4 regions of the Bacillus sp. YC2 genome follow, and region 1 is predicted to be linked to each of the others. Evidence: riboswitches for the same ligand, from Rfam matches in the RefSeq annotation. Region 1 holds a riboswitch; each other region holds the start of a gene.
The links. A riboswitch is a leader RNA that binds a small molecule or an ion and turns the genes downstream of it on or off. The one in region 1 is predicted to bind S-adenosylmethionine.

Region 1 (6,031 bases):
TGTTCCTTATGATTCGGCACACTCCCTTCAATCAGCACCTGGCCTTCTGCGGGAGGGATAAGGCCGGCAATAATCGATAAGAGCGTTGTTTTTCCGCACCCGCTCGGCCCGAGAAAGGAGATGAAGTCTCCTTTTTCAATCTGGAAATGTATATCCTTCACGGCGGTTGTTTTTTCTTTCAGCGAGAAATAAGTATGAGTTACATGATCTACATGTAAAAAAGACATAATGGTCCTCCTATTGTTCTGAGGTGACTTTTTTGGCGATTTTTGTGTTTACCAGTTTGCTGTATGGAATATGTTTAGGCAGCTCCCCGGCTTCATCCATAATCGATTGGAGCTGTTCCCATTCGTCTTCTTGCAGAACGGGATTGGTTGAGAATGATTTTTGTTTCTTATAGCGGTTTATTGAAGTTTCAATAATGGCAGGGTCGGTATCTGTAAAGTCTTTTTGAATCGTTTTTGCAATGTCTTTGGCCGAGTGGCTTTCCACCCATTGCTGAGCCTTATGAATGGCCCGCGTGAATTTTTCCGCCGTTTTTTCGTTGTTCTTTAAATAGCTTTCTTTTGCCATAAAGGTTGTGTATGGCACTCGGCCGGAAGCTTCCCCGAAGGAAGCGACGATATGGCCGATGCCTTCCTTTTCAAACAGTGAGGCCGTCGGTTCAAACAGCTGCACATAATCGCCGGTTCCAGACGCGAATGCGTTTGATATATTGGCAAAATCAATGTTTTGAATGAGGTCAATATCTTTCTGCGGATCGATATGATGTTTTTTCAGGGCGTACTCACCGGCCATTTGGGGCATGCCGCCTTTTCGCTGGCCGAGAAATGTCTTTCCTTTTACATCGTCCCATTTGAATTGCTGCACATCCTTTCTTGCAACGAGAAATGTGCCGTCTGTCTGTGTCAGCTGAGCAAAGTTAATGACAGGGTCCTTTGCTCCTTGCGCCTCTACATAAATTGATGTTTCAGAACCGACTAACGCGATGTCAGATCCGTTTGACAGCAGTGATGTCATCGTTTTGTCGCCGCCCCATGTCGTATTGACAGTGACAAGAAGCCCTTCTTTTTTAAAGAAGCCTTTTGCTTTAGCGACATACAAAGGTGTATAAAAGATGGAATGAGTGACTTCTGCCACTTTCACCTTTGTCAGACTTTCTTCCTGCTTGCAGGCGGGGAGCAAAAGAAGAAGAAAAGCGCATATGACGAAGGCGCAGCCCGTTTTGAGCCATTTGTTCACGGTATAACCTCCTTGTGTTAAGCGTTAAAATAACCCTTTTTGCTTTACATATCGTATGATGGGTATAAAAAATGTGTGAGTGCCCATATTCAGGTTGGGAAAGAATAAAAAAACCGATAATGACAAGGAGGCTTATTCGTTTTGCTAGTTGAGAAGAGAAGATTTCCGTCTCCCAGTCGGCATGTCCGCCTCTATACAGTGTGTTATGTCTCTAAAGGATTAAAGGTGAAGGGGCTGATGGCTGAGCCGGCTGTGTCAGGGGAGTATGACGGTTTTTTATATTTGCGAGGCGGCATTAAAAACGTCGGCATGGTTCGGCCGGGAAGAATCATTCAATTTGCATCGCAAGGCTTTGTCGTGTTTGCGCCTTTTTACAGAGGCAATCAGGGAGGCGAGGGCAATGAGGATTTTGCGGGAGAGGACAGAGAAGACGCGTTTTCCGCATTCCGCCTGCTGCAAGAGCATCCGAGCGTAAGGAAAGGCAGAGTCCATATTTTCGGCTTTTCCCGCGGCGGGATTATGGGGCTTTTAACTGCGATTGAGATGGGGCGCCAAGCCGCTTCGTTCGTCTCATGGGGCGGCGTCAGTGATATGGTGCTTACGTATGAGGAGCGAAAGGACTTGCGGCGAATGATGAAGCGGGTGATTGGCGGCACGCCGAAAAAGGTTCCGGACGAATATAAACGCCGCTCACCGTTTGAAAAAGTAAACCGCGTCCATGCTCCCGTGCTGCTCATTCATGGTGAGGAGGACCAAAATGTATCAATTGAACATGCCCGCATGATAGAAGAGAAGCTGAAAGAGGCGGGCAAGCTGGTGGAAACATGGTATTACAGCGGTTTTACGCATTATTTTCCTCCGCACGAAAACAGGCGCATTGTCCGGCAGCTTACCAAGTGGATGAAATCAAAGTAAGACCAATGATTTATGGTATGATAAAGAAAAAGAGAACGAAAGGGGATTTTCATTTTGGGAATGCCTGTTGAATTTAATACAATGATTGTGACAAAAGGCAACGAAAAACGGATAGAGGAAAATATCTTCATCCTTGAAAAAGAGGGCTACCGCGTATATCCTCTTGATATTCCGATGGACGTGCGCAAAACGAAAACAGGCGAGAAATCGGGTACGGGAGAAGTCCAAAAGCTCGAATGGGCGAACGGACGGACAAGCATTACATACAGGCTTACCTCGCTTTACACTACAAACTAATGAACAATAGCCAAGGGCATTTGCGCCCTTGGCTTTTTTGGTTAAACGAGAGGTCCGCCCGTTTTGGCAATTGAGTCGGTATGTGAGAACTTTTTAAAATTTTCCTTGAACTCATGAGCGAGGAACAGCGCTTTTTCATTGTAGGCTTTTTTATCGCTCCATGTGTTTTCAGGCTGAAGGACATGGTCGGGCACGCCTGGGACATGAACAGGGCTGTGCAGGCCGAAGATACTGTCCGTCACCATGTCTGTCTGATCCAGTTTGCCTTCAATCGCCGCTTTTACCATCGCTCTCGTGTAGGACAGCTTCATGCGCTCTCCCTCACCGTATCCTCCGCCGGTCCATCCTGTGTTGACGAGGAAGACCTGAACGCCGTGCTCATCGATTTTCTTCCCGAGCATTTCGGCATATACGTGGGCCGGAAGCGGAAGAAACGGAGAACCGAAGCATGTTGAGAAAGTCGTTTGCGGAGATGTCACCCCGCGCTCGGTTCCGGCAAGCTTACTGGTGTACCCGCTTAAGAAATGATACATCGCCTGTTCCTTCGTCAGTTTGCTGATCGGAGGCAGCACACCGAACGCGTCTGCCGTTAAAAAGACGATGGCTGACGGGTGCCCGGCGAGGCTTGGAGACACGATATTGCCGATCATCTCAATCGGATACGCCGCTCTTGTATTTTCCGTGTAGAAGGAATTATCGTAATCCGCCTTATGCGTATTATCGTCAATCACAACATTTTCAAGCACTGAACCGAAGCGGATCGCGTTGAAAATCTGCGGCTCCTTCTCTTCACTCAAGTTAATACATTTAGCGTAGCAGCCGCCCTCGATGTTAAATACGCCGGAGTGTGACCAGCCGTGCTCGTCATCGCCGATCAATTTGCGGTTTGCATCTGCTGAGAGCGTCGTTTTTCCGGTGCCGGAAAGTCCGAAAAACAGGGCGACATCGCCTTTTTCCCCGACGTTGGCTGAGCAGTGCATCGGCAGGATATCCTGCGCGGGCAGCAGGAAGTTCATAATGGAGAATATCGATTTTTTCATTTCTCCGGCGTATTCCGTTCCGCCGATTAAAATGACGCGTTTTTCGAAAGAAACGATAATAAACGTTTCAGAATGTGTGCCGTCAGTTTCCGGGTCCGCTTTAAAATGCGGGGCGGAAAGAATGGTAAAGGGCTGAACCCCGGAGTCTCTTTCGTCTGTCTCAGGTCTGATAAACAGCTGGCGCGCGAATAGATTATGCCATGCAAACTCATTTACGACCGTAATCGGCAGTCTGTATTTTTCATCCGCACCTGCGAATCCCTCAAATACAAACAGTTCATCCCGCTGTTTTAAATAGCTGACGACTTTTGAATAAAGCCGTTCAAACGCTTCTTCTGAAATGGGCTGGTTTACCGGCCCCCAATCAATCTGATCTTCTGTGCTTTGTTCCCGGACGATAAATTTATCTTTTGGAGAACGGCCGGTGTATGCACCGGTAGTTGCGCGGACGGCGCCCGTTGATGTTAATGTTCCTTCATTTCGGCTGATCACTTTTTCGGTAAGTCTTGGGGCGGATAAATTATGATGCACATTCGGACTTGCGAGTAATGCCTGTAAGTCTGCGGTTAAATCAACTAATTTCATAAAAACCTTCCTTTGCCGGTTTATTTGTGTTTCGCTGAATGTGAAATTAGTATAACACATATATAAAAATAGTCTATACTATTTATTATTTTTTGTTTGTGTTTTTCCATTGCTTTCTGAAATTAAGGCGCGCAATCGCTTTAATTCATATTGACACCTTAAACACTTTTACGATAAGATATTTCATTGAGCGGATACTCTTATCCCGAGCTGGCGGAGGGACAGGCCCGATGAAGCCCAGCAACCGGTTTCTCTGTTAAAAAGCATGTGGAAACACTGTGAGAAACTAAGGTGCTAACCTGATGCAAGGTTCAATATTTTCCTTGAGCGATAAGAGTGAAAGGCACACAAACCAAACCCTTTCCTCGAGTGGAAAAGGTTTTTTTATTTCATAAAATATGCCAATTAACATTCTCTGATATAGTATGACATTGTATTAAGAGGGAGCGAGTTCCGTATCATATGAGAAGATCTTGGGATGGATCTTTTTTCAGGAGGAAAAATTCATGAGTAAAAACCGTCGTCTGTTTACATCTGAATCTGTTACAGAGGGGCATCCGGATAAAATCTGTGACCAAATCTCTGACAGCATTTTAGATGAAATTTTAAAAAATGACCCTAACGCGCGCGTAGCCTGCGAAACATCTGTAACGACAGGCTTAGTGCTGGTCAGCGGAGAGATTACAACATCAACATACGTTGACATTCCGAAAACGGTACGTGAAACGATTAAAGAAATCGGCTACACACGCGCAAAATACGGATTTGATGCGGAAACTTGCGCTGTTTTAACGTCAATTGACGAACAGTCAGCAGATATCGCGATGGGCGTCGACCAAGCGCTTGAAGCACGTGAAGGCACAATGAGCGATGCTGAAATCGAAGCAATCGGAGCGGGAGACCAAGGCTTGATGTTCGGTTATGCATGTAATGAGACGAAAGAGCTTATGCCGCTTCCGATCTCACTGGCCCATAAATTGGCGCGCCGTTTAAGCGAAGTCCGCAAAGAAGACATTCTTCCGTACCTTCGCCCGGACGGTAAAACACAAGTAACAGTTGAATATGATGAAAACAACAAGCCGGTCCGCATCGATGCGATCGTTATTTCCACTCAGCACCACCCTGAAATTACGCTTGAGCAAATCCAGCGCAATCTGAAAGAGCACGTCATTAATCCGGTCGTGCCTGAGGAACTGATTGATGAAGAAACAAAATACTTCATTAACCCGACAGGACGCTTCGTTATCGGCGGACCTCAAGGTGACGCGGGGCTTACAGGCCGTAAAATCATCGTTGACACATACGGCGGCTATGCACGCCACGGCGGCGGCGCATTTTCCGGTAAGGATGCGACGAAAGTAGACCGTTCTGCGGCATATGCAGCGAGATATGTAGCGAAAAACATTGTTGCAGCCGGACTTGCGGATTCATGTGAAGTGCAGCTTGCATACGCAATCGGCGTTGCGCAGCCTGTTTCCATTTCAATCAACACATTTGATACCGGAAAAGCTTCTGAAGAAAAGCTGATTGAAGTCGTACGCAGCAACTTCGATCTGAGACCGGCCGGCATTATTAAAATGCTTGACCTGCGCCGCCCGATCTATAAGCAAACGGCTGCTTACGGCCACTTCGGACGTCATGATGTGGACCTTCCTTGGGAGCGCACTGACAAGGCGGAAACGCTTCGCAAAGAAGCACTAGGAGAATAATTATATAGCCGCTTACTTAAGCGGCTTTCCCTTTTTGTAGATGCTGTCATGTTTATTTTTTTACATAACGTGAAACAAATGATTGAGCAAAGCGTCTATAAAAAGGGGGTCCAATTAGAAAATTACACTTATGGAGGCTATATTATGTGTGGATTTGTCGGTGTTTTTAATAAGCATCCATTAACTCAAACCGCAGATCAAGAAGAGCTAATCAAACAAATGAACCAAATGATCGTTCACCGC
Region 2 (6,031 bases), on a different contig from region 1:
CCGATTTTTGAGGGGTCGCCCGTGATGGCTAAAATATCGGTCAGTCCGAGGGTATCAAGCCCCATTAAATGCGACTGAAGACCGATGATATTCCGGTCTCTGCATGTGATATGGACGAGAGAACGAATATCAAGCCGCTCCTTTAATAAAGACCCGCAGGCGGCATTGCTGATCCGGGGCGTCGCGAGTGAATTGTCGGCGAGCGTCAGCGCCTCAATTCCGGTTTCCTTTAATTCAGCTGCCGCTTGCAGAAATTTGTCAAAATTCAATTTCTTTGGCGGGTCAAGCTCCACAATAATCGAACGTTTTTTCGCGGCTATTTCATTTAATCCCGGTTCGGCCCGTTCATCCCGGACAGTGATTACCTCTTCTTCCCGTCTGATTTTCACCTCTTTTTCCGTGACGGGAAGAAGCCCGCGGACCGCTTCCGCCATTGCCCGGATATGGTTTGGCGTCGTACCGCAGCAGCCGCCGATAATCCGCGCGCCCTGCTTGCGGAATTCAACGGCGCTCTCACGGAAATAAGTGTTGTCTGTTTCATAAACAAGCCGGCCTTCTTCAAGAGACGGAAGACTGCTGTTCGGGTAGACGGATAAATAAGCGTCGCGGAAAATCGGCACTTCGGTGAGCGCTTCAATCATGTGATACGGGCCGAGACGGCAGTTAATGCCCGTTATATCAGCGCCGATGTCAGCAATCGACCTGAGCGCTTCCCCAAGCGGCGTGCCGTCCTGAAGCACACCTTGCTCGTGCATCGATACATTGAGCATGATCGGGAGTTCCGTTTCCTTTCTCGCGATCTTTAATACTTCACGCGCCTCCTCTAAATCATAATAGGTTTCTAACAGAAGGCCGTCCGGCTCTTCGTGCAGTAAGAGATACAGCTGCTCCCGAAAGCTGCGTTTGATTTCTTCAAGGCTGTAGGCGTTTTTGTTAAAGGTGCGGATGCCGCCCATCGTTCCCAGCACATAGGCGCCGTCTGAGGAGGCACGCGCGATTTTGACCGCCTCCTGGTTAATTTTTTTCGTCTCATCTTCCAGTCCGTATCTTGACAGCTTAATGTAATTCGCCCCGTACGTGTTCGTTTGAATAATGTCTGCGCCTGCCTCCACGTAAGCCTTATGTATCCGTTTGATTTCCTCAGGCTTTGACACATTCAGCTCCTCAAAGCACCTGTCAATGCCATAGGAATAAAGCAGAGTTCCCATCGCTCCGTCGCCGATTAAAATCCGATGCTGCAAATCTTCTAATAGTCCCATTATTTGCCTCCCTTATTCACATTCAGCAAGGAAAAAAGAGAAATAAAAAAAGTCTTCTTAAGAAGAAGACTTTTTGATCATTTGTCTCTCTTCTTATCTTCCAAGCTGTTTTGTAAGCTTGCTGGATTTAGCACCTTGGTCATGGTTTTAATAAACCATTACACCGGTTGCTGAAGCGTCGTCGGGCCAGTCCCTCGGCTTCTCTTGATAAGAACGTTCATTTAATTGTCATGGGTTTCCAAATGTTAACTCCGAAAATCCCTTTCTCCAAATTTACCGAAAATAGAGACAATAATCAATAGGAATCACACAATTTATCTAAAATTAATAAATTGAACATCAATCGGCAGGTCTGCCCCGCGGACAGCTGATATAATCTGCTGCAAATCATCTTTGTTTTTTCCGGTCACGCGCACTTGGTCATCCTGTATTTGTGATTTTACCTTCAAGCCGGAGTTTTTGATCACGGCATTGATTTTTTTCGCGTTGTCTTTATCAATGCCCTGCACAAGCTTCGCGCGCTGGCGCACCGTGCCCCCTGAGGCATTTTCGATTTTGCCGTATTCGATGTTTTTCGTCGGAACCTCGCGTTTAATCAGCTTGCCGCTAAGCACGTCTTTAAGCTGGTTTAATTTAAATTCGTCATCAGAAATCAGCACAAGTTCTTCTTTTTCTAATGTCACGTCACTTTTAGACCCTTTAAAGTCATAGCGGGTGCCGATTTCCTTCAGCGTCATTTGAATCGCGTTTTGCACCTCGGGAAATTCAACTTTGGATACAATATCAAAAGAACTTTCTTTTGCCATATGAAAACCTCCTATAACATTTCACTTATGTGTTGATTATAGTAGAATAAGGAGAAATGTCCAACAGCATAAAGCATGAATTTGTGTTTGTTGGAAAAAATGAGAAAAACAACAGCCTATATGGGCGAAGGCAGGAAGGACGATAACATGAGACCAGGGCAGCAGCTCACGTTGAGTATAGATCACCAAACCGATTTCGGGTATTTTTTAACGGACGGCGAGGATACGGTTCTTTTACATAACAGCGAAATCACAGAGGACATTGAAGATAAAGACGAAGTGGAGGTGTTTATTTACGTCGACCCACAGGAAAGGCTCGCCGCGACGATGAAAAAGCCGCTTATCAGCTTTTATGACTACGGATGGGTGGAAGTGACGGATAAGGTGGAGGATATGGGCGTATTCGTCGACGTCGGCCTCTCAAAAGACGCGCTCGTAGCGACAGAGCATCTTCCTCCGTATGAATCCGTCTGGCCGCAAAAAGGCGACAGGCTGTATTGCATGCTGAAGGTGACAAACCGAGGACGCATGTTTGCCAAACCGGCGCCGGAGGACATCATCAGCGAATTATTTTCGGATGCAGACGAAGAGATGATGAATAAAGAACTGACAGGCACAGTGTACAGGCTGATCGCTTCCGGCTCGTTCATTATTACTGATGAAGGAATCCGCGGGTTTATTCATCCTTCTGAAAGAAAGGAAGAACCGAGACTCGGCAGCCGTGTGACGGGACGTGTCATTCAGGTGAAGGAAGACGGTTCAGTCAATATGTCGCTTCTCCCGAGAAAGCAGGACGCTCTTTCCGTTGACGCGGAAGAGATTCTGACATATTTAAGATCGAGAAACGGCGCCATGCCTTACGGAGACAAAAGCCATCCTGACGATATCCGCGAGCGGTTCAATTTAAGCAAAGCCGCCTTTAAACGGGCGCTCGGCCATCTGATGAAAAACGGCAAAGTTTATCAGGAGGACGGCTGGACGTACGAAAAACAATAAATTTTCTGCAAAAACACCGGTGGATACCACCGGTGTTTTTTATTTCCTCTAAAACCACAATATCCCTGATTATCTTTCTCCTCATGTTTGTTTTCGATAAAAATAAATATTTTATTGAAATAAAATATCCTGACATGCAGACCGATATATAGAAAAAACCGTAAAGGAGATTTTCAATGAAAAAACTCGTGATATTTGCGGCTGTTCTGCTGATCGCACTCGGAGCAGCCGGATGTGCAAACAGCCAAACAGACGAAACGGCCGGGCGCACGACGAAAAAAATCGGCATGATGCTGACGGACAATGGGCTTGGCGACCAGTCCTTTAATGATTCCGGTTTTCAAGGCTTAATGAAAGCAAGAGACGAGCTCGGCATCACATTTGACTACAGAGAAATAAAGGATACCGGTACATATGAAAAAGGACTGACCCAGCTTGTAAAAGAAGGAAATGATCTTGTTGTGGGGCTTGGCTACAGCATGCAGCCAGATTTAGAGAAGGTCGCCAAAAAATATCCGAACCAGCAGTTTGTGCTGATTGATTCAGTGTCCGAATTGAAAAATGTCACCTCCGTTACCTTTAAAGAGGATGAGGGAAGCTATTTAGCCGGAGCGCTGGCGGCCATGACAACAAAAAACGGCACGATCGGTTTTATCGGCGGCTCAGATGCCGACGTCATTAAACGGTTTAAAAAAGGTTATTTGGAAGGAGCGAAATCAATCAAACCAAATATCCATGTCCTGTCTGAAATCAGCGGATCATTTGATAATGACAAGCTTGGGCAGCAGATCGCCAAACGAATGATTGATCAAAAGGCCGATGTTCTGTTTGCGGCGGCCGGTTTTACGGGTGTAGGGGCGCTGAAGGAAGCTGAAGCCGAAAAGAAATACGCGATAGGTGCGGACAGCGACCAGTATTACACTGCTGAACACGCCGTTATCTCCTCTTTAGTGAAAAACGTCGACCATGTGATTTATGAGCTGGCCAAAGATTTAAAAGACGGAAAGCGAATCAAAAGCGGCCAAATCGTTTACGGATTAAAAGAAAATGGCATGGATTTAGCCCAGATCAGAATCGTGAAGAATTCAGATAAGCTGACAAAAAAAATCGCTGATATGAAAAGCAAGCTGATCGAAAAGGGAGGGGAATGAACGTGACATTACGGACCAGACTTCTCGTTAATGCGGCCGTGACAATGATATGCTTTGCCGCAGTCATCGGTTTTACGATTATAAACATGATGAAGATTCAAGCTTCAAATGAAGATGAGGTTGAAGCGCTGTTAAGCGTCCAAGCGGCAAAGGCAGAACTCAATACTTTGAAAGAAAGCATCACAAGCTATTCCTACACGCTCGCCGATGCTCAGAAAGAGAGCGTCCGCACCTATATGAAAAACAGCTCCAGCCGGCTGAACGCGCTTCAAAAATCAATGACTGACCCGGCGGGAAAAGCCGCCTATGACAAGCTCGCCAAAAAATATGAAACATGGCAGACGGAGGCGATTGCGGCCCTTAATACAAAGAGTCCGGCCGAAGCGACAAGGACAGCCGCCCGTATTAACGGCCTGCTGAATGACATTTACATGCTCAATCTCGAAAGCCGCAGCCGTTATGTACAGATGCAGAAACAAACGGCCGATCAAATTCAATTTATCGTATACAGCGCAGCGGCGTTAACGATCGTGCTCCTTACCGTCACCGTGCTGTCATCCATCAGGCTGACGAAGAAAATTGCCGGGCCGATCCGCCGGATGGCCGAAAACGCCCGGCAGATCGCAGGCGGAAATCTGGCCGTTGAAAAACTGGATTACAAAGGCAAAGACGAGCTGAAAGAGCTGAATGATTCATTCGGAATCATGACAGAACAGCTCCGCACCTTAATCAAGGCGATCGGAGAGGTCGGCCGCGAAGTGGAAACATTTGCAGAAGGCCTGACGAAAGAAAACCAGACACTCACGGAAATGGCCGAGCAGGTGTCCGTATCAACGGAAGAAATGGCAAAAGGCTCACAAACCATTTCAGAAGACTTGCAGCATGCGGTATTATTTATTGAAAAAATGGATGAGCACGCAAAAGCGAACGCTGAGCGCTCAAAACAGACGACGGCAAGCAGTGAGGACACCATTTCAGCGGTGGCTGCAGGCCGAAGCGCTTTAGCAGAAACAAAACAAGCGATTGACAAAAGCAATGAAACGTCAAAAGAAATCTCGAAAGCTGCAAAATTGTTCATAGAACACGCGGCGGGCATCAATATGATGGCACAAACCGTTTCCGAAATTGCGGGCCAGACGAATTTGCTTTCATTAAACGCCGCGATCGAGGCGGCAAGAGCCGGAGTAGCGGGGAAAGGGTTTGCCGTCGTAGCGGAGGAAATACGAAAGCTGGCAGACGGCTCAACAAAAGCGACCGTGCAGATTTTCGATATGGTGAAGCAAATTGAAGCCGGCATCATTTCTATAACAGACGCCGTCAGCACCGGCGCCGCTTTAGCTGACAGGCAGCAGGCGCTGATGGATAAAACATCCGGCTCCTTTGCGCACATCGAACAGAAAGCCGCACACATTAAGGCGGAGCTTTCTCACTTAGACGGGCAGATCCGCGAATCGAAACAGCTTGGTGAGCAAGTGCTGCAGCATGCCGAAAGCATCAGCGCCGTCGTGCAGGAAACAGCTGCCGGAAGCGAAGAGATTTCAGCTTCAGCCCTCGAGCAGCTGTCATCCTTTACAAACATGACAGAAAGCGTCAATGCCTTGCGCAGCCTGACAGAACGGTTAAATGATCAGGTCCGCCGTTTTACATTGTAACGGAATTCCGCTCAATCCCTGATTTTTTGCTGCCTGACATGATTAACTTCTGAGTGAAACACAGATACTGAATATCATGTGTTTACATTCAATCTTTTTCGTGAAAGGTGAAAAAAGAAGGGAGGAATAGGGATGAATGAACAAATCCCGCATGAAAAGGGTCTTGA
Region 3 (6,031 bases), on a different contig from region 1:
GAAGAAGGCACTGTGGTCACCATTACCCTTCCTGCCGCTTCACGTTAAAAAAACACCCTGAATCGGGTGTTTTTTTATCTAAAGGAGCATATGTGTAAGAGGATGCATGCGGAGGTCGGCATCATGGCCTGCAGATAAATACGAGGCGCTTCGTGAGCGGAATCAACGGGGTCTTCCCGCTAATAAAAACGCGTTCATCTTCAGGATGCCGCGCTTGTTCAGGAAGCGCTTTTGCTCTTCGTTATCTGTTTTATCATCATTCATTTGTTTGCCTCATACGCCGGCATTACATCACCGCGGGAGAACAAGCCTATTTTCTTCACAAGGCCCTGTATTCCTTGATGATGTATGTGTTCCCGGTTTATCATCTGCTGATACGCGTTCATCAGACAGTCCAGCTCCTGACTGTGTCTGATCGTATCATATCCTGTAAACCCCTGCCTGTTAGCGGCATCTATCATCATTTTTCTTTTTTCATCAATAGATACCAGCAATTTTTCTTGTTCAGAATAACTACCCATTCACTTCACCCCTCACCGCTAAAAGAATAGGAAACAAGTTTGATTGGGTTATTGAGCATTATTACAGATTATACTTTATTTGTAAACATTTTTTTACTAAATAACTTGATTTTTCATTTCATATTGGAATCTTTAGCAGGATTAAGAGAATAATACCCAGTTGCATGATCATGTAAACGGCATTTCGCATGTTCCGGCGGCGGAAAATAGAAGTTTAGCACAAAACGGAGGATGATGACTTTATATTAAAATACTGTCAACAAGAAAAACCCCCCATGCGTTTTTCTGCATGAGAGGCTTGTGTTTTCGTTAGTTTTGCACTCTTTCATTTTCGTAAATCGGAACCCATCCTTCTGACGTAACGAAAATCCTGACTGCGACGACTTTACGGTCTTCTTGAAGCGTAAAGTAGTGGCGGATGTTTTCCGGTACCGAAATTAAATCTCCCGGATTCAAACGGACATCAAAAAAAGTGCCGTCTTTGCCTTGAATGACGAAGATGCCGTGGCCGCTGACGATAAAGCGGACTTCATCATCGGTATGATGGTGTTCTCTTTGAAAGTTTTTCAATAATTCATCAAGGTTCGGAGTCGTATCTGATAAAGATATGACGTCTTGGGATTTATAACCGCGCCGTGCGGAAATGTCCTGAATCTCCTTGTCAAAAGCAGCAAGAATCTGCTCTTTTTCGTCTTCTGTCAAATCATATTTTTCTGAAAGCTCAGGCGGAAGTTTATCAATGTTCCACTGCTCATAAATAACCTCCTGGTCGTCTAAAAAGCGTGCTACTTCCTCTTGGTTTTCTATTAATGTATTTTTTTCATCATGAATTCTGATCGTTGCCATTTTTGATTCCTCCTCTTTATTTGACAAGCTGCGGCCGGAGTGACAGGAGCTTGATATGATAGCTGAATAAAAATTCATAGGCTTCCAGCACCCTTTTTGCCTCAAACGCATTTTTCCCCCATGCCGTAATGCCGTGGTTGCGGATCAGCACGGCGCCGGAGTCGCTCGCCGCGTGTGCTGCGAAGCTTTCAGCCAATGACGGAATATGCGCGGGATTGTCAATAATCGGAATGGCCACCGCCGCGTTTTCCTCCCATAAGCCGAGCGCTTTAATGATTTCCTGTCCCTGAAAGGTAATTTGTTTTTCATCGCCGTACAGCTCTGATATCACATTATTATTTATCGTATGAATATGCAGACAGCAGCCCGCATTTGTCTTCTGATACAAATAGGTATGCAGAAGCGTTTCCGCAGACGGCTTTAAGGAATGGCCGGTTTCAGCGGGTTTCCCGTCCTGATCGACTAAGAGAAAATCTTCGTCTGTTTCTTTCCGTTTATCCTTGCCGCTTGCCGTGACGAGAAAGGTTAACGGCTCATCAGAGACTTTAATGGAAAGATTGCCGCTTGTCGCCGGGAACCAGTCTCTTTCAGCCAGCTCACGCTTTACTTCGGCAAGTTCGCGCCAGCGCTCTTGTTTTGCAGCCATGCCTGCACCTCCCCCATATTTTCAATGCCGCTTTTCACTTCGTAAAAATCATGAAAAGGAAGATGACGCAGCCCGAGCTCCTTGCATTCATCCAGCAAGTAATCTCTTGCAAAACACATATCAGATAACTTGGCAGCCTCGACATCCGTAACGGAATCACCGATCATGATGAGAAACTCCTTTTGGTCTTCTGAAAGCTTTCGGATGACTGACGGTTTGCAGCAGCCGCATTGGTTTGTACAGCCCTCGTCACAGGCATGAGGCCATTCAATATGAATATGGGCATTTTCAAAAGACGCGTGATTGCAGAAAATACGCTCCTTTTCCACGATTCCATCCAAAAGCGGGTGCACAAAAAAGTCCATCCCGCCGCTTACGACGTAAAACGGAAGGCCGTTTGACCGGACGAACGACACAAACTCCACAAAACCGTCCCGTATGTTCGCATCCTGCAGAACAAAATCTGTCAGCTCTTCTTTTAAGCTGCTCGGCAGAAGCCCGAACATCCGGCCGACGCCCTCTTGGATGGATATGCTTTTAGACAGGACGCCATCCTTTAAAGCGAGCCATTCAGGCGGTGCAAATTCTTTCATGATGCTGATAATGTTGTCGTTCATTGTAACCGTTCCGTCGAAATCACAAATAATCAGCGGTGTTTGGGTCATACGGCTTCCGCCCTCCCCCATTTGTCTAATGCGAGCTGAAGGTCTTTGCACGCTGCGGCTTTTTCTTCTATCGGCTGCGCTTGAAGCACCGCATCGATAATAGCGCGGAACGCTTTTCCTCCGCCCTCGGCGCCTCTCGGATGCCCGTGAATCCCGCCGCCGGCGTTAATGATATGATCAATTCCGAAATCACGCATCAATAAAGGCGCCATGCCCGGATGAATGCCTGCTGACGGTACTGCAAATGAAGGCTTGAAGACATCTTCCTTCACACATTCGTCGTGAATGGCGAGCGCTGTCTTTTTCGGAAGAGCCACCGACCCGTAAGGTGACGGAAATAAACTGAAATCGGCTCCGCAGCACCGGTTCAGCTTACCAAGCAAAAGTGCATGCGATAAACCGTAGACGGGAGATGATGTGAACGCGCCGCTGACCGCCGGGTGCGCCATGATCGGAAGCGGGATGTCCGCATCTTCCGCAAGGCTTTGCATAACGTCTAAGCCATAGGCAAACACATTCAGTAAAAGGGCGTCGGCTCCAAGCTCGGCAGCGCGTCTTGCTTTGTCCCGCAGGTCAGCCGTCCGTCCCGTAAGGTTTACCGCATACAGCGTTTTATGCCCGGTCTCTTCACAGGTTTCCTTCAGGACACGCTTCCCTTCTGTAATACGGGTTTCAAACGGGGCCAAATCATTTTCAAAGAAAATTTCGTCATCTTTAATGATATCGACGCCGCCCAGCGCCTGCTGTCTGAGCTGATCTTTAATGTCAGTGAGATCCCGTCCGATTACGCCTTTAAAAATGCTCATTAAAAGCGGTCTTTCAAACTCGCCGATCATTTTGCGGATGCCGTATATGCCGAATTTCGGCCCGGGCAGGGAGCGTTTAAACGCCTCGGAAAATTCAAGATCAATCAGTTTCATTTTTCCGTCAAGCGACAGCTTCCCGAACACTGTTGTCAGCACTGCCGGAATATCGTTTGAAAAATTAACCTCAGGATAGGCAATGGTAATGACCGCCTGTTTTTCGTTTTCAGCGGTTGCTTCTTTCTTCTCAACCTTTACCACCCGGCCCTTATGCCGTCTGAGCTGATCCTGCTTCAGCTGGGGCAAATCCGTCCAGGAGCCTACCGTCAGCCCTGTCGCAATTTGTTCAGCCCGTTTCTCACTGTCTCCCGGGTCCGTCAAAAGGTATGTTGCCAATACTTCGCTCATGCGTGAACTCCTCTCTTTCTTTCGCAAAACAATAAAAAACCTCTCCTGTTTGAGCAGAAAGAGGTTTCAAGGTTTCGTGTTATGTCCGAATCTTATCTCTCAGCTCCTGCTGCAAGAATTAGCACCGTGCTTTATCAGTCGGTTGCCGGGCTTCATCGGGCTCGTCCCTCTGCCTGCTCTTGATAAGAATAATGATTTTATAAATTATTTTGAATTATCCCATTGTTATCTTGTAATGTCAATGCTTTTTCGGGCGAAAAGATTTAGTTTTCCGATCCGGTCCGCCGCCTCTTTAAGTCTTTCTTCACTTGTCAACAGACCGACTCTGATGTAGCCCTCGCCCCATTTTCCAAAGCCGTTTCCCGCTGCGACCGCGACATTGGCCTTTTCCAGAAGCAAGTCTGAAAATTCCTGTGACGTATAGCCGGCGGGCACAGGCAGCCACGCGAAAAAGGAGCCGGCCGGGGCCGTCACTTCCCAGCCGATATCGCGGCAGGCCGTGATCCACGCATTGCGCCTTGATTCATACCTGTCATTTTGCTCGGCGACACACGTCTGATCCGCTAAAAGAGCCGCTGCCGCAGCCTGCTGGACCGCAGGGAACAAACTGACAAACATGTGGTCTTGGTACAGGTTGATCGCTTCGATGACTGATCTGTTCCCAATGGCAAATCCAACCCGCCAGCCCGCCATATTGTAGGTTTTTGACAGCGTGTAAATTTCAATTCCGGTTTCTTTTGCTCCGTCTGTCTGCAGGAAACTCAGCGGTTTGTGCCCGTCAAAGCCGACGGCCCCGTAAGCGAAATCATGAACGGCGCAAATGCCGTTTTCCTTTGCGAAGCTGACCGTTTCCTCAAAAAACTCCGGTGTCGCCACAGCCCCGGTCGGATTATTCGGATAATTGAGATACAGGAGCTTCGCTTTTTTTCGCACTTCCGCAGGAATCGCGTTGTAATCCGGGAGGAAATCCCTTTCTTTCGTCAGCGGCATCATTTCCATTTTTGCTTTCGCCAGGGCAACGCCTGACCAGTAATCAGGATAACCGGGGTCCGGCACCAGAATCGTATCACCCGGGTTTAACAGGCATTGCGGAAGCTCAACAAGCCCTGCCTTGCCGCCGAACAATACGGCTACCTCAGTTTCCGGATCGACAGTGACGCCGTACTCTCTTTCGTAAAAAGCCGCTGCTGCCTTTTTAAAGCTGTAAGAGCCGCGGAATGATGAGTATTTATGATTTTCCGGCCTTTCAACAGCGCGTTTCATTTCTTCTACGATATGCTGAGGAGTAGGCTGATCAGGGTTGCCCTGCCCCAAGTTAATTACGTCTTCGCCTTCTTTCAGCTTTCGGTTCACCTTTTGCACCAAAGATGCAAAAAATTGTTCAGGCAAATGTTTCAGTACATCAGAGAATTCAAAGTTCATATTTTCACCTTCTAAAAATTTCTTGAAATGATAGTCCATCATCATATATGGTTAAATAAAAAAAGTAAAGAAAAACTTGGGGAGTTGTAAAAAATGAAATGGATCGTTTCTTGTTTGCAATTTGATATTTCATATGGAAATCCTTCAGAAAATATGAAAAAAGCAGAATCTTTCATCGAACGAGAAAGCCGCCATGCCGATGTTTTAGTGCTTCCTGAATTGTGGACGACAGGCTATGACCTTACACGCCTTGATAAATTGGCTGATGAAAACGGTGAAGCCTCAAAGCAATGGCTCCGGCAAACGGCGAAAACATATAACGTGCACCTCGTCGCCGGATCGGTTGCGGTTAAAGAAGGAGATAACGTCTATAACACGATGTACATCGCCGATAACAACGGACAGATCAAAAAACAATATCAAAAAGCGCATTTGTTTCAGCTGATGGATGAACACCTGTATTTATCAGCCGGCAGCAGTGATGGTTGCTTTGAGCTTGACGGCGTAAAGTGCGCCGGGCTGATTTGTTATGATATCCGCTTTCCCGAGTGGGTCAGAAAACATACGGCGAAAGGGGCGAATGTGCTGTTTATTTCTGCGGAATGGCCTCTTCCCCGCCTCGATCATTGGAAAAGCCTGCTTGTCGCAAGAGCGATTGAAAACCAATGTTTTGTCGCGGCTTGTAATTGCACGGGTTCTAATCCCGATAATGAATTTGCC
Region 4 (6,031 bases), on a different contig from region 1:
GCGCGGCATCTGTGCCGGGACGAATAGGAATAAACCAATCGGCAAGGCGTCCCGTTTGGTTCTTATGAACGTCAATGACAACAATTTTCGCCCCATTTTTACGGGCTTTTTGAGCAATTGTCACCTGATGCATATTCGTACTGACGGCATTGATTCCCCAAAATATAAACAGCTTTGCATGAATGGTTTCCTCGGGGTCTGTTCCTGCGCCAGCTCCCATCGTGTAGTTGTAGCCTTCAGATCCGGCTTTGCTGCAAATGGTCCGTTCCAGATTGCTTGCGCCGAGACGATGGAAAAAGCGGCGGTCCATTCCTTCTGCCGCAAGTTTTCCCATATTGCCGTAAAAGCTGCATGGAAGAATGCTTTCTGCTCCTTCTTTTGCAATCAGCTCTTTCCAGTGTGTGCTGATGGTGCTGATGGCCTCGTCCCAAGAAACAGGCTCAAACACAGCTTCCCATTTCGCACCGACACGCTTTAACGGAGTGGATAAGCGCTTGTCATCATAAATGCGTTCGGCCATGTTTCTGACTTTATTGCAAATATTTCCTGATGTGACCGGGTGATCGGGATCGCCCTGTATTTTGATGATCTTGCCGTCTTTTTTTGTAACAAGCAAGCCGCATTGGTCCGGACAGTCTAACGAGCATACCGATTTAAAGACCCCGTTTGGTTGTTCGGCAAAAGAATTCATAGCCCATTTCTCCTCTTTTTGTATATTGTAAGCATTATAACATTTCGAAATTGAACGTCAATTTAGAAAAAAAGTATTGACATCACCGAAAGACTTTTCTATGATGAGTTTATTCTTTTAAACAGACTGACAATTTCATCATTTTATTTTCTATCAAGAGAGGTGGAGGGACTGGCCCTATGAAACCTCGGCAACATTATTGTGCCAATTCCAGCAAGCGTATGCTTGAAAGATAGGAAAGAATGGGTCTATACATGTTTGTGCGCATAAAGCGGATAAAGACAGTATACGAATCTCTTTCCTTCTTTGGGAAAGAGATTTTTTTATGAAAAAATTTATGTGAAAAGGATGTTTTGCACCATGACGGTTTTAATTACCGCACCATATCACAAACAAGGGGTGGATGAGCTGGAAGAGGTGTTCGGCACTGTCGTCTGCCGCTCTTGGAAAAAGCACGGCCGAGCCTATCGGGAAGATGAATTAATCCGGCTGATGGCAGAGACGAATGCGACAGGGCTTATTACCGAACTTGATGACGTAACGGATCGTGTCATTACCGCATCACCAGAGCTTGCCTTCATCGGTGTATGCAGAGGGATGCCGTCTAATGTTGATACAGCTGCAGCAACGAAAAAGGGAATCCCCGTTTTTTTCACGCCGGCCCGCAACGCTCAGGCAGTGGCTGAAATGTTTATCGGAAATGTTATCTCTTTTTTGCGCCACACATACCCGTCAAATCAATGGCTGAAGGATAAAAGGTGGAACGGGGATTATTTACAGGCTTACGTCAAATTCAGGGGGAATGAACTGACCGGAAAAACGGTGGGCCTGCTCGGATTCGGAGCCGTCGGCCAGAAAATCGCCGGGCTTTTGAAAGCCTTTGACTGTAAGGTTTTGTACTATGACCCTTTTGTAGATCATGAAAATCGTCAGTATGAGAAAACATCGATCGAACGGGTATTTTCAGAGAGTGATATTGTATCTGTTCACCTGCCGCGCACAGAAGAAACAATCGGCCTCATAGACGCCGCATATTTTCAGTTGATGAAAAAGGACGCCATTTTTGTCAATACATCAAGAGCGGCAGTGACAGACAGGGAAGATCTTTTGCAGGTGCTTAAAGAACGCCGAATCAGAGGAGCAATTCTTGACGTGTTCTATCATGAACCGCCTGAATCTTCTGATTATGAACTGATCTCCTTGCCGAATGTTTTTGCAACACCCCACTTAGCCGGCGCGACCTTTGAAGTGGAGGATCATCACGTGCGTATACTGAACGACGCGCTTATCAAATGGAAAAAAGAACAAACCTATTCAATACCCACGCTTTATAACAAAAACGAACTTCAAACCGGAGGATAAGAAAAGGGGGCGGCAATTTTGGCAAAACAAAAAGGCTATCTTGTGTTTGACATCGGAACGGGGAATGCCCGGGTCGCGGTTGTGACTGCCGGCGGAGAGGTAACGGCGATTGAAAGGGAAGATATTGAATATGTTACAGATACGCTTTATCCGGACAGCTGCTATTTCTCGCCGGAGGTGTTATGGCGGCAAATCAGCGGGATGGCAAAGCGTGCAATCGCCAATAGCCCCGATATTACATTGATCGGCATCACTTCCACCAGCCAAAGGCAGGGGATCGTTCTTATCAACAGAGACGGAAGAGCATTTCTCGGCTTGCCGAATATCGATAACAGGGGCCGCGAATGGGAAGACAAGATTGATGTAAAGGAAGAAGTGTACCGGCGCACCGGACGCCTTCCGAGTGCATTGTTTTCCGCGCTGAAGCTTTTCGGATTAAAAGAAAGACAGCCAGCTTTGTGGAAAGAAGTGCATCAAATGACGAGCATCAGTGACTGGGTGACGTTTGAGCTAAGCGGCATCTTAAGCTATGAACCGTCACAGGCGGCAGAAACGCTGCTGTTTGACGTGAAAAAAAATGCCTGGTCAGAGGAACTGTGCAGCATCTTCGGCTTTTCTTCCTCTATTCTTCCCTCGCTGGTCAGGTCGGGCACAGTCGTCGGGATGTTAACGTTTAAGAAAGCGGATGTTTTCGGCCTTTCAGAAAGGGTTCCAGTTATAGCCGGCGGCGGAGACACACAGCTTGCGATTAAAAGCGCGCATGCACAACCCGGTGATATCATCATTGTGTCGGGCACAACGACTCCCATTACCAAGGTAACCGGGGAAGCTCATGCAGACAGCGAAATGAAAGCATGGCTGAATTGCCATACAGAAGAAGGGCAGTGGCTCATTGAAACAAATCCGGGCATTACCGGGCTTAATTATCAGAAATTAAAAGCGATCTTTTATCCGAATGAGCCTTACAGCGTCATGGAACGGGAAATCGCAAGCCTTTCGAATGATAATGCCTGTGTTTCAGCGCTGGGTTCATATTTATCAACGGAAAAAAATGCGCTGACAAAAGGCGGCTTCGTATTTGACGCTCCGCTTTCTCAAGAGCTGACCAGAGCGCATTTTGTCAGAGCAGCGCTTCAGGAAATCGCTTTTTCAATCAAATGGAACTTTGATATGTTAACAGAAGTCAGCCCTTTCTCACTTGATTATGTAAGGGCGTGCGGCGGCGGTTTTCAAAGTGAAGCCCTGACACAGTTTCTCGCAAATCTCTTACAGAAGAAGATCTATAAGAGAAAAGGCTTCAGTCAGGCTTCGGCAATGGGGGCAGCAATGATTTGCAACGGAGCTCTCGGGGTGAAAGAGGAGCGGCCGAATGATACGAAGGTCATTGAACCGGAAACGGATCAGACAGATCTATTCTTATATGAAGAATGGAAACACACACAAAGCTTATTTTCACATTTTCAGCCGTCTTCAAAAACAGAGGTAATGGCATAATTTACAATTAATAGTATTTAATAAGTTAATTCTTTACACCAAGTAAGCGCATATAGGAGGAAACAGATATGCTCAATAAAATAGGTATCCCGAAACAGCTCGCCTGGGGGTTTTTTGGCGTCGTGCTGTTTATGATGGGAGACGGCCTTGAACAGGGCTGGCTCAGTCCGTTTTTAGTTGAAAACGGATTGACGGTCCAGCAGTCCGCATCCATATTTACCGTTTACGGCATTTCTCTCGCCATTGCCTCATGGTTTTCAGGCGTCTGCCTGGAGGCGTTTGGCGCGAAACGAACGATGTTTATGGGATTATTATTTTACATTATCGGAACGGCCGCTTTTATCGCCTACGGATTTGAACATCTCAATTTACCGGTGATGTATGTGACATACTTTATTAAAGGGTTGGGGTATCCGCTGTTTGCCTACTCATTTTTGACCTGGGTCATTTACCGTACTCCGAAAAACAGACTCAGCACGGCAGTCGGCTGGTTTTGGATTGCCTACTGCTGCGGCATGTTTGTATTCGGCGCCTGGTACTCAAGCTGGGCAATCAAATCATTCGGTTATTTGAATACTCTTTGGAGTTCGATTTTTTGGGTATGCCTCGGCGCGTTTTTTGCATTAGTCGTGAATAAAGATCGTTTTGAGAAGAAAAAAGCAAGCAAACAGGAAACGGTTCATGAATTGTTAAAAGGAGTGACCATCCTTGTGTCGAATCCGCGCGTACTTTCAGGCGGCATCGTTAGAATCATTAACAGCATCGGAACATACGGTTTTCCGGTTTTTCTCCCTATGCATATGGCACAGCACGGCATCTCTACAAATGTATGGCTGCAAATCTGGGGAACGATTTTTCTCGGCAACATCGTATTCAACTTAATTTTCGGCGTCATCGGTGATACGTTCGGCTGGAAAAACACCGTTATGTGGTTTGGCGGTGTCGGGTGCGGCATCTTTACTGTGTTATTATATTACGCTCCCGTTTTCTCACACGGAAGCTTGCTTTTGGTCAGCATCATCGGCTTCATTTGGGGAGGTCTTCTTGCCGGGTTCGTTCCGATTGGAGCCATTGTGCCGACGGTGGCAGGCCAAGATAAGGGTGCGGCCATGTCTGTATTAAATCTGGCAGCCGGCCTGTCAGCGTTTGCAGGACCGGCGCTGGCTTGGGCATTTATCGGCCTTATCGGCGCACAAGGCGTCGTATGGATTTTCGCGGCGTTATATTTTGCAAGTGCACTTTTGACAAAATGGATCCATGTCCCTGAAGAAAAAGCGGCAAAACATAAAGAAGCTTTGCCTGAATATGCATCTTAGCTGCAGCGCCTCGAATAATCGGGGCGTTTTTTTATTAGAGGTTCTGCCAGCAAAACGCGAAAAAACATATGCTGATTCATAATTATTCCCGCGCGATAAGGGAATGAAGTGAGTGTACTTGCGACTCTTTTCCATACAAGGTGTAATCTTAAGAAAATGATATGCTTCCGTCCAAGAGGTGAGATGTAAGACAACAGGTCTTCTCGCAGGCTTCAAAGTAATGTCGATGAACGCTCCCTTCTTCGTCATATATATGCTTTTGCCTTCATTTTGGGATAAAATCTAAAAGAGCACTTTCCGGAACTTTTCTTTTCCCGGATTCTTTCATCTGGTTCAGCCGTAAAATACCGGGGCTTTTGCGACAAAAAATTCAATAGCCTGTTAATTCAATCATGGCTAAGAGTCCGCAAGATCAGCTGCGGGAATTCTTTACATCGTTGAGACAGATGAAGCTCATCAAAAGGCATTGTAATTTACCGTTATTTTCGCTATATTTGATTGATTTTCTCAAAATAAAATAGTTAGGAGATTACCAGATGGAAATTTTGCTAGTGGAAGATGATAAAACGATCGCGTCTGGTCTTGAATATTCGCTTCAGCAAGATCACTTTTCTGCTGTTCTTTGCCATGATGTCGCATCTGCAAAAAAGGTATTAGCTGGAGAAATAGATCAATTTGCTTTATGTCTGTTTGATTTATCACTTCCGGATGGAAGCGGCTATGAATTGTGCAAGATTGTAAAAGAGCAGAGAGATATTCCGGTCATTTTTTTTAACGGTGATTGACGATGAAGTCAATGTCGTAATGGGGCTGGACATGGGGGCTGATGATTATATTACAAAGCCTTTTCGTATTCGTGAGCTTATCTCTCGAATTAAATCAGTCTTGAGGAGATACCATAAGCAGACTCAGACAAAAGCGATGATTGACATAGAAAATGTCCGTATTAACACGCTTGAAGGAAAGGTTTATAAAAATGGCGCTGAAACTTCATTGACGGCTTTAGAGTATCGCTTATTACTTATCTTTAGCAACCATATTGGACAGGTACTCTCAAGAAACCAACTTTTGGAGCAGATTTGGGATGTGGCAGGTGACTTCGTGAATGATAATACTTTAACTGTTTATATAAAAAGGCTAAGAGAAAAGCTTGAGGATCATCCTCAAC

Region 2: another riboswitch for S-adenosylmethionine. It lies ahead of KY305_RS07145 (bifunctional homocysteine S-methyltransferase/methylenetetrahydrofolate reductase); the one in region 1 lies ahead of metK (methionine adenosyltransferase).
Region 3: another riboswitch for S-adenosylmethionine. It lies ahead of mtnW (2,3-diketo-5-methylthiopentyl-1-phosphate enolase); the one in region 1 lies ahead of metK (methionine adenosyltransferase).
Region 4: another riboswitch for S-adenosylmethionine. It lies ahead of KY305_RS19040 (2-hydroxyacid dehydrogenase); the one in region 1 lies ahead of metK (methionine adenosyltransferase).

Annotation. Positions count from the first base shown of each region.
Region 1 is NZ_JAHXDO010000005.1:18,481-24,511, forward strand. Features, by position in the region: gene KY305_RS09930 (ABC transporter ATP-binding protein) at 1-227, opposite strand, end outside; gene KY305_RS09935 (ABC transporter substrate-binding protein) at 238-1,242, opposite strand; gene KY305_RS09940 (alpha/beta hydrolase family protein) at 1,384-2,157, shown strand; gene KY305_RS09945 (DUF2584 domain-containing protein) at 2,212-2,454, shown strand; gene pckA (phosphoenolpyruvate carboxykinase (ATP)) at 2,496-4,079, opposite strand; SAM riboswitch class I at 4,277-4,416, shown strand; gene metK (methionine adenosyltransferase) at 4,586-5,788, shown strand; gene asnB (asparagine synthase (glutamine-hydrolyzing)) at 5,933-6,031, shown strand, end outside.
Region 2 is NZ_JAHXDO010000003.1:79,661-85,691, reverse strand. Features, by position in the region: gene KY305_RS07145 (bifunctional homocysteine S-methyltransferase/methylenetetrahydrofolate reductase) at 1-1,259, opposite strand, end outside; SAM riboswitch class I at 1,350-1,473, opposite strand; gene KY305_RS07140 (YajQ family cyclic di-GMP-binding protein) at 1,574-2,065, opposite strand; gene KY305_RS07135 (CvfB family protein) at 2,165-3,061, shown strand; gene KY305_RS07130 (BMP family lipoprotein) at 3,238-4,212, shown strand; gene KY305_RS07125 (methyl-accepting chemotaxis protein) at 4,215-5,864, shown strand; gene cypC (CYP152 family fatty-acid peroxygenase CypC) at 5,997-6,031, shown strand, end outside.
Region 3 is NZ_JAHXDO010000008.1:142,557-148,587, reverse strand. Features, by position in the region: gene KY305_RS14280 (sporulation kinase KinD) at 1-48, shown strand, start outside; gene spo0E (aspartyl-phosphate phosphatase Spo0E) at 261-521, opposite strand; gene KY305_RS14270 (1,2-dihydroxy-3-keto-5-methylthiopentene dioxygenase) at 831-1,367, opposite strand; gene KY305_RS14265 (methylthioribulose 1-phosphate dehydratase) at 1,384-2,013, opposite strand; gene mtnX (2-hydroxy-3-keto-5-methylthiopentenyl-1-phosphate phosphatase) at 1,971-2,678, opposite strand; gene mtnW (2,3-diketo-5-methylthiopentyl-1-phosphate enolase) at 2,675-3,889, opposite strand; SAM riboswitch class I at 3,979-4,078, opposite strand; gene KY305_RS14250 (pyridoxal phosphate-dependent aminotransferase) at 4,115-5,311, opposite strand; gene KY305_RS14245 (carbon-nitrogen family hydrolase) at 5,405-6,031, shown strand, end outside.
Region 4 is NZ_JAHXDO010000019.1:6,626-12,656, forward strand. Features, by position in the region: gene KY305_RS19035 (molybdopterin oxidoreductase family protein) at 1-691, opposite strand, end outside; SAM riboswitch class I at 839-930, shown strand; gene KY305_RS19040 (2-hydroxyacid dehydrogenase) at 1,052-2,053, shown strand; gene KY305_RS19045 (FGGY-family carbohydrate kinase) at 2,072-3,547, shown strand; gene KY305_RS19050 (RbtT/DalT/CsbX family MFS transporter) at 3,616-4,863, shown strand; partial or broken gene KY305_RS19055 (response regulator transcription factor) at 5,400-6,031, shown strand, end outside.